One region of the Kitasatospora sp. NPDC004289 genome, then DNA from elsewhere that is predicted to be linked to it. Evidence: riboswitches for the same ligand, from Rfam matches in the RefSeq annotation. Region 1 holds a riboswitch; the other holds the start of a gene.
The links. A riboswitch is a leader RNA that binds a small molecule or an ion and turns the genes downstream of it on or off. The one in region 1 is predicted to bind S-adenosylmethionine.
Positions count from the first base shown of each region.

Region 2: another riboswitch for S-adenosylmethionine. It lies ahead of ACWEPF_RS19050 (IclR family transcriptional regulator); the one in region 1 lies ahead of thrC (threonine synthase).

Region 1 is NZ_JBSGEL010000032.1:85,648-90,221, forward strand. It holds gene ACWEPF_RS22335 (alpha,alpha-trehalose-phosphate synthase (UDP-forming)) at 1-862, opposite strand, end outside; gene ACWEPF_RS22340 (glucosyl-3-phosphoglycerate synthase) at 928-1,908, opposite strand; SAM riboswitch class I at 2,086-2,223, shown strand; gene thrC (threonine synthase) at 2,241-3,521, shown strand; gene ACWEPF_RS22350 (ubiquitin-like small modifier protein 1) at 3,553-3,831, shown strand; gene ACWEPF_RS22355 (cold-shock protein) at 4,367-4,570, shown strand.
Region 2 is NZ_JBSGEL010000026.1:1,677-6,250, forward strand. It holds partial or broken gene ACWEPF_RS19035 (FHA domain-containing protein) at 1-144, opposite strand, end outside; gene ACWEPF_RS19040 (peptidoglycan DD-metalloendopeptidase family protein) at 310-1,161, opposite strand; gene ACWEPF_RS19045 (phytoene/squalene synthase family protein) at 1,293-2,213, shown strand; gene ACWEPF_RS19050 (IclR family transcriptional regulator) at 2,322-3,035, opposite strand; SAM riboswitch class I at 3,229-3,371, opposite strand; gene ACWEPF_RS19055 (cholesterol oxidase substrate-binding domain-containing protein) at 3,492-4,574, shown strand, end outside.

The DNA.
Region 1 (4,574 bases):
TGAGGGTGGCCAACCTGGCGTCCACGTCCGGCTGGTGGGCCCGCTCGCGGAGGAAGTCGGCGTCCGCGCCCAGCCCGTGCACCCCCAGTGCGGTGGTCCGCCCGGCGTGGGTGACGGTGAGTGCCGCGCGGTCCACGACGGCGCCCAGCACCGCCTCGCAGCAGTCCGCGAAGGCCAGCGCCCAGCGCCGGGTGAGGAAGCCGGCCCGGTCGGCGCCGAGGATGCCGGTGAGCACGTCGGCCGCCACGTCGTCCGGCAGCAGCCGGTAGTACTCGGGCGGGGCCCACGGGGTGTGCGAGAAGTGACCGATCCTCAGGTCCGGCCGCAGCTCGCGGAGCAGGGCGGGGGCGAGCGAGAGGTGGTAGTCCTGCACCAGGACCGCGGCGTCCGGTGCGGCCTCGGCGGCCAGGGCCTCGGCGAAGGCGGTGTTGTAGGCCCGGTAGGAGTCCCACTCGCGGCGGAAGCGGTCGTCGAAGACCGGTGCCACCGGGGTCTCGTACAGCAGGTGGTGGACGAACCAGAGGGTGGAGTTGGCCACCCCGTTGTACGCCCGGGCGAAGGTGCCGGGGTCGATGTCGAGCATCCGGACGGCCTGACCGCCGACCTGGTGCCCGGCCAGGTCGAGCCGGCCGTCGGGGGCCTGCCGGGCGGCGGTGCGGTCCGCCTCGGAGAGGGCGGCGCACACCCAGACGGCGGACGGGTCGTCGATCGCGGAGAGCCCGGAGACCAGCCCGCCGCCGCCTCTGCGCAGCGTCAGCGAACCGTCGTCCTCGGCGGTGAAGGACACCGGCCCCCGGTTGGAGGCCACCAGGATGGGGGCGGCCCCGGTCTGATTCGAACGTTCGGTCGCGAGATCGGCCATGTCACCAACCTTGCCTCGCACCCCCGGGGGCAAACCAGTCGGCACACGGGGCGCATGCGGGGGGCTCACCGTCGGTGGTACTCCGGCACGGTCACCATCGGCGGCCGCTCCAGTGCGCCGACCGGATGGGTGTGGGCGGTGAACTCCCGGCTGGCCGGATCCCGGGTGAACTGGGTGAGCAGCGGACGGACCAGGTCCTGCGTGCTCTTCAGCCGGTCGGTCCGGTCCAGCCGCTCCAGCGCGGTGCGGTAGATCGTCGCCGCCATCCGCCCGAGTGCCTGGCCGTCCTGGTGCCGGTGGTGCCGCACCCCGACGTCCACCTGGGCCAGCGCGTCCAGCCCGGCCAGCTCCAGCGCGTCCACCAGCAGGCCGAGCTCCACCCCGTAGCCGGTGGGGAAGGGCAGCCGCTCCAGCAGGGACCGGCGGGCCGCGTACTCGCCGCCCAAGGGCTGGACGAATCCGGCCAGTTGGGGCCAGTGGAGGTTCAGCAGGGGGCGCGCCACCAGCTCGGTGACCCGCCCGCCGCCGGCCGGGACGACGGCCCCGTCGGTCTCCAGGGGCCGGTCGTACATCGCCTTCACCAGGTGGATCGACGGGTCGGTCAGCAGCGGCCCGACGATCCCGGAGACGAAGGCCGGGTCGAACTCGCGCAGGTCCGCGTCCACGAAGCAGACGATCTCCCCGGAGGTGGCCAGCAGCGAGCGCCAGAGCACCTCGCCCTTGCCCGCCACCGCCGGCAGCCGGGGCAGCACCTCGTCCCGGTGCACCACCCGGGCGCCGGCCTCCGCCGCGATCCGGGCCGTGCCGTCGGCCGAGCCGGAGTCCACCACCACCAGCTCGTCCACCAGCGGCAGACGCTCCATCAGCTCGCGGCGGATCACCCGGACGATCCCGCCGACGGTCGACTCCTCGTCCAGGGCCGGCAGCACCACGCTGATCGTCCCGGCCGGCCCCGCCGCCTGCTTGGCCGCCAGCAGTGCCTCCAACGGCCGGTCGCCGGCGCTCCAGGAGCGCTGGCACAGCCAGTCGGACACCTCCGGCAGCAACTCCTCGGCAGGGTCGGACGGCTGAGGCTGGTCGGGCACTGTCTCGTCTCCTCGCGCTTCGCATCTCGTACCTCGGACGGCCGGTTCCCGCTCCGGCGCCTTCGGATACAGTCTTCGTACTGCGGTCAGACCTTCGCACGTCGGGGTCGGCCGGAGAGCAGGACCACAACTTCACAGAGCTCATCCAGAGGGACTGAGGGAACGGCCCGTTGACGTCCCGGCAACCTTCTCGCGCGATCAGGCCCATCTGCGGCCACGGCGGGACAGGTGCCAATTCCGGCCTGTGGCGCGACCGCGTCACGGGGAAGATGAGGAGAGAGGCCTCCGCCACCATGGCTACCGCTGTTTCCGCCGCACCCACCGTCGACCTCGGGCCCGCCGACCAGCTGTCCTGTCGCGAGTGCGGCACCAAGTTCCCGCTCGGCCCCAGCTTCGCCTGCCTCGAGTGCTTCGGCCCGCTGGAGATCGCCTACGACTTCGGCTCCGCGGACGCCGAGGCGCTGCGCAAGCGGATCGAGGCCGGCCCGGCCTCCATCTGGCGCTACGCCCCGCTGCTGCCCGTCCCGGCCGACGTGGCCTCCAAGCCCAACCTCAACCCGGGCTGGACCCCGCTGGTGAAGGCCGACAACCTCGGCCGCGAGCTCGGCTTCACCGCCCAGCTGCACGTCAAGGACGACTCGGGCAACCCGACCCACTCCTTCAAGGACCGCGTGGTGGCCTGCGCCATCGAGGCGGCGCGCGCGTTCAACTTCACCACCCTGTCCTGCTCCTCCACCGGCAACCTGGCCGGTGCGGTGGGCGCGGCGGCGGCCCGGGCCGGCTTCAAGTCCTGCGTGTTCATCCCGCACGACCTGGAGCAGGGCAAGGTCGTGATGGCCGGTGTCTACGGCGGCGAGCTGGTCGGCATCGAGGGCAACTACGACGACGTGAACCGCTTCTGCTCCGAGCTGATCGGCGACCCGGCCGGCGAGGGCTGGGGCTTCGTCAACGTCAACCTCCGCCCGTACTACGGCGAGGGCTCCAAGACCCTGGCGTACGAGATCTGCGAGCAGCTCGGCTGGCGCCTGCCGGAGCAGATCGTCATCCCGATCGCCTCGGGCTCCCAGCTCACCAAGATCGACAAGGGTCTGCAGGAGCTGATCAAGCTCGGCCTGGTCGAGGACCGGCCCTACAAGATCTTCGGCGCCCAGGCCGAGGGCTGCTCCCCGGTCTCCGCCGCCTTCAAGGCCGGCCGCGACGTGATCAAGCCGGTCAAGCCCGACACCATCGCCAAGTCGCTGGCGATCGGCAACCCGGCCGACGGCCCGTACGTGCTGGACATCGCCCGCCGCACCGGCGGCGCGGTGGAGGACGTCACCGACGCCGAGGTGGTCGAGGCCATCAAGCTGCTGGCCCGCACCGAGGGCATCTTCGCCGAGACCGCGGGCGGCGTGACCATCGGCGTGCTGAAGAAGCTGGTGGAGACCGGGCAGCTCGACCCGGCCAAGGAGACCGTGGCGATCAACACCGGCGACGGCCTGAAGACCCTGGACGCCGTCTCCGACGCCGGTCTGACCGCCACCATCCGCCCGACCCTGGAGTCCTTCCGGGCCGCCGGCCTCGCCTCCGCCTGATCCCCTTCAGTTCCGTTCTAGGAGTTCCCCCATGAGCGCCACCGTCCGCATCCCGACCATCCTGCGCACCTACACCGGCGGCGCCGCCGAGGTGGCCGCCGAGGGCGCCACCCTGGCCGCCGTGATCGCCGACCTGGACGCCAACCACCCCGGCATCGCCGCCCGGGTGCTGGACGACGCCGGCAAGCTGCGCCGCTTCGTGAACGTCTACGTGAACGACGACGACGTGCGCTTCGCCGAGGGCCTGGAGACCGAGATCAAGGACGGCACCAGCATCTCGATCATTCCGGCCGTGGCCGGGGGCTGCTGAACCGGCTGCTCCGCAGTACGGCGCAATCGACGGGCCGTCACCGCGACCGGAACGAATGATTCCGGTTATTCGGTGGCGGCCCGCCGCATGTCGCGGTGAATTTCCGTCAGGTGCCAGGGGGTAGAGTGCGGAGTCGGATCGGAGGTTTCGAATCCCGTCCGGCGGTACGGCTGAGTCGTGCACGCAGGGCCCGTCCGTCGGTTGAGACGTCGGGCGCCCGCGGTGGGACGGGAACTGTCAGGCCAGCGTCAGGAATCTGACAGCGTCTCATCCCGATTGGTCCGCTATGCCCGGAGCGAATTGCCGCTCCGTGAGGCTTTCCTCCCGTCACATCCCTTTCGTCACACGGTGAATTCGGCGAAGTTGACCCTGTTGCAGAGGGCGTCTGTCCGGATACATTCAGCGGCGGTCGGCGCGTTCAAGCAATGACCGCGGCTACGCCCAGGGGGGGTTCCCTCGGGCGTGTGCCGGTACAGACCTGGGTCCGCATCCTGTGGACCCGCGAAGGGCCAGCACAGCACAAGGGGAGTTCGGAATGGCTCAGGGCACCGTCAAGTGGTTCAACGCGGAGAAGGGCTACGGCTTCATCGCGGTCGACGGTGGTGCGGACGTGTTCGTCCACTACAGCGCGATCCAGATGGACGGCTACCGCACCCTCGAGGAGGGCCAGCGGGTCGAGTTCGAGATCTCCCAGGGGCAGAAGGGCCCGCAGGCGGACATGGTCCGCGCGGCGGTCTGACCTT
Region 2 (4,574 bases), on a different contig from region 1:
GGCGACTCTGGAGACGCCACCGTGCCGGATGACCAGGTCTCCTGACCCTCCCTCACGTCCGAAGCGGACGCCCTCGCCGGGGGCGAGCCGCAACTGCCCCTCCGGCTCCATCCCCGGCCCCGGAACCACGATGATGCTGTACACGCGCCGATACCCCTCCCCACTGGTGGTGGAGGAAGGGTAACGAGCGGAACACATCGTTCAGATAACGATCACCGCTGGAGCGGTCACCGGATCAGCACTCCGTCCGGTGTCCCGGCGCTCTCACAGCTCTCACTGCTCCTACAGCTCTCACCGGCCTCACCGCTCTCAGCACTCTCCGCGCCAGACGAAGCCCTCGACGACCTTCCCGCCGTCCGGCAGGCTGCCGCGGCCCTCGGTCCAGCCGCGGTGCAGGCAGAGCCCCCCACCGCCCTGGAAGGAGACCTGGACGTGGTCGTAACCGGGCTGCGGCGAGCCGTTGTTGAAGTACGAGCGGCGGAACCCGCAGCTGCTCACCGGCTGGTCGGAGTCGGAGCGGCAGACCGAACCGGTGCCGTCCGGGCCGTCGTAGAAGCAGACGTAGCCGCTCGGGCAGTCCTGCCAGGCGGGCGGGGCGCCCGCGCAGTTGCGGCTGACGACGCCGGTCCAGCTCGCGTTCGGGCCCGAGTAGCGCACGCCGTCCAGCAGGGACGGCACCCGGTGGCGCTCGTCGGTGAAGTCGCCCTTGGCGAGGTAGCGCTGCTCGTAGTGCAGGTGCGCCCAGTTGGAGGCCCCCGAGGTGCCGATCCGGCCGATGGCCGCACCGGCGGCCACCCGGTCGCCCTTCTTCACGTACGCGTCCGGGGCGTCCTTGAGGTGGTAGTAGGCGGTGAACCAGCCGCCGCCGTGGTTGATCTGGATCGTGTTGCCCGAGCCGTTGTCCCGGTAGGTCGCGGAGACCGTGCCCGCCGCCGAGGCCAGCACCGGAAGGCCGTCCGAGCCGGTGTTCCCGTCCACCACCATGTCCAGCGCGGGGTCATGGCCCCAGGTGTTCAACTGCCACACCGACCCGCAGGGGAACGGGAGTTGGAACGCCGGACGCTCCGCACTCCGCTCCGCCGACGCCACCCCGGACGCCACCCCCGGCACCGTCACCAACGCCGCTGCCAAGGCCAGCAGCACCCACCACACCCTGCGCACGCCCCACCCTCCTCCGGCGGCCGGCGCCGCCCCGGCCCATCGTCCCCGGACCCGCGCCGCCCGGACACCTCGGAACTCCGAGGGTCCGGTTAGGGTTCGCGGAGACGATCAAGGAGAGGGGCGGGCCCGGGATGAGTGGCTGGACGAGGGCGTTGGACGCGGCCGGGATCACCGACCCCGGGCTGCGGGAGGACTACACCCGGCAGCGGCGGCAGGTGACGCGGTACCGGCGCGAGGCCGCGCTGGCCGCCCAACTGCTGCTCCCCGCAGGTCTGGTGCCGCACGTGATCGCTGCCACCGCCTACATGCACCGCACCGACACCCTGCTCGACAGCGGCCCTCCGGAGGGACGGCGGGCGGCGTACGCGCGGTGGGAGCACGAGGTCGAGCGTGCCCTCGCCACCGGGGCCACCGACCAGCCCGAGCTGCGCCCGTTCCTGCACACCGTCGAGGCCCACCCCGCGCTGCGCACGCTGGTGCCGGAGCACCTGGCCGGTGCCCTCGCCGACCTCGACTTCCCCGGCTTCGCCACCGAGGCGGACTACCAGGCCTACCTGGACGCCTACGCGCTGCCCGCCTTCCTGGTCGTCGCCACCCTGCTCGGCCCGGACGGTGACCAGGGCGACTACCGCGCCGCCTGCCGCACCTACCTCGACGCCGCCCAGCGGATCGACTTCGTCGCCGACCTCGCCGAGGACCTGGCCGACGGCCGGCTGACGCTCCCCCAGGAGGTCCTGGAGCGGCACGGCGTCACCCGCCCCGACCTCGAACGGGCCGCCGACCTCCCGGCCGTCCGGGCCCTGATCACCGCTCAGCTCGACCACGCCGACCGCACCCTCGCCGAGGGCCGCGCCGTGATCGACCTCGCCCCGCCCTCACACCGTCCGATGGTCCGCTGCATGGTCGGCCTGGACGCGCTCACCTCCCGCGCCGCCCGGGCCGACCTCCCCGCCCTCCTCCGGCGCCCGGCCGGCCCGCCCAAGGGCGCCGCGCTCCGCCTGCTGGCACGCGAGTACCTCCGGGCCCGGCGCGTCCGCCGGGCGAACCCCTGACGACCCCTCGGGTCACCCGGCTGCCCGACTCAGGGCTCAGAACCGGCCGGGCCCAGCGCTCTCGTGACCGCCGGGCTCAGGACCGCCCGGGCTCAGGACGGCCCGGGCTCAGGACTGCCGGACGGCCTCGGTGAGGCGTTCGGCGGCGTCCACCACGGCCTGGGCCAGCCGGGCGCCGGGGTGGCGGCTGAGCCGCTCGATCGGGCCGGACACCGTGACGGCCGCCACCACGCGGTTGGACGGGCCGCGCACCGGCGCCGAGACGGACGCGACCCCGAGCTCGCGCTCCCCGACGGCCTGCGCCCAGCCCCGCCGCCGCACCCCGCTCAGCGCGGTCGCGGTGAAGCTGGCGCCCTGCAGGCCCCGGTGCAGCCGCTCCGGCTCCTCCCAGGCCAGCAGGATCTGGGCCGCGGCCCCGACCCGCATCGGAAGGGTGACCCCGACCGGGACGGTGTCCCGGAGGCCGGAGAGCCGCTCCGCCGCGGCCACGCAGATCCGCATCTCGCCCTGCCGCCGGTAGAGCTGGGCGCTCTCCCCGGTGACGTCGCGCAGGTGCGCGAGCACCGGCCCGGCCGCCGCCAGCAGGCGGTCCTCACCGGCCGCCGCCGACAGTTCGCCGATCCGGGCGCCGAGCGTGAACCGGCCCTCGATGTCGCGGGCGACCAGCCGGTGCTGCTCCAGCGCGACCGCCAGCCGGTGGGCGGTCGGCCGCGCCAGGCCGGTGGCGGCGACCAGCCCGGCCAGGGTGGTCGGGCCGGCCTCCAGGGTGCCGAGGATCGAGGTGACCTTGTCGAGGACGCCGACGCCGCTGATGGTTTCCATGGGTGTACTCCGTCTCAGAACCGCGGACGGCGGGTGGGTCCGCCCGCGGCGGCTCCGTGCGGGGAGCCGGGGGTGGTCAGCGAGGGAAGGCCGCAGAAGTGGGCCGAATGCCTGCGCCGGACACGAAACGGGTACGCGAAAGCGCCGGGGCGGGTAGCGCCCGGGCGAAGGACAGCACAGAGAGCACCGTGTCTCCTCATCTTTCCCGCGCCACAGTGGCGACAGGCCGGAGTTGGCACTGCTCCCGCACGGCACGGCGCGTACTTCGGACGCCGGGTCGAACGGGGAGTTGCCGGGGCTTCGTAGGGCCGGTCCCTCCACCCCTCTGGATGATTCGCGAGGAACCATATCAAGTCGTGGCGGCGCCGTGACCAACCTCCCCCCACCTCGTCCGGAACCGCCCCGCCCCGGGCCGAAACCGGCCCGTCGGATGATCCACATTGGTAGCGTCGCCGCGTGACAGACCAACGAGCAGGGCAACCACAGCACACCGACCGGGGACTGACGCGCCGTCAGACGCTCGCCGCGGCCCTCGGCACGGCCGGCGCGGCCTGGCTGCTGCGCGGCACCGTCGGGCCCGACAGCGCGCAGGCCGTCGGCGCCGCCCCCGCCGGTCTCCCCGGAGGGCTGGTCCCGTACCAGCAGGTGTTCGAGAACTGGGCCGGGGAGGTCCGCACCGACCCGCTCTGGGTCTGCGAGCCGACCACCCCGGAGCAGGTCGCCGAACTCGCGGACTGGGCCCGCGCCGCCGGCTGGCGGCTGCGCCCGCAGGGCCACCGGCACGGCTGGGCCCCGCTCACCGTCGCGCCCGGCACCCCGTCCACCGCCCGCGTCCTGCTGGTCGACACCACCCGCCACCTCACCGCCGTCACCCTCACCGGGGCGACGGTGTCCGGCGCACCGACCGTGCGGGTGCAGACCGGCGCCGCGATGGAGGACCTGCTGGCCCGCCTCGCCGAGCAGGGCCTCGGCGTCACAGCCTGCCCCGCCCCCGGCGACCTCACCGTCGGCGGCGTGCTCGCGATCGGCGGCCACGGCACCGCCGTCCCGGCGGCCGGTGAGACCGCCCCGGCCGGCCACGGCTACGGCTCGCTCTCCAACCAGGTGGTCTCGCTCACCGCCGTGGTCTGGGACGGGACCGCCGGCCGCTACGCGCTCCGCACCTACGACCGCACCGAGGCCGAGGCCGGCGCCCTGCTGGTCCAGCTCGGCCGGGCCTTCCTCACCGAGGCGGTGCTCCGGGTCGGGCCCGACCGTCCGCTGCGCTGCGTCAGCCGGGTCGACGTCCCGGCCACCGAGCTCTTCGCCGCCCCGGGCACCGCGGGTGCCCGCACCCTCGCCTCCTTCGTCGACCGGGACGGCCGGGCCGAGGCGATCTGGTACGCCTTCACCACCCACCCCTGGCTCAAGACCTGGCGGCTCACCCCCGGGCGGCCGTTCGCCGCCCGCACCGTCACCGAGCCCTACAACTACCCCTTCTCCGACAACATCCCGAAGCCGGTCGCCGACCTGGCCGGCCAACTGGTCTCCGGCGCGCCG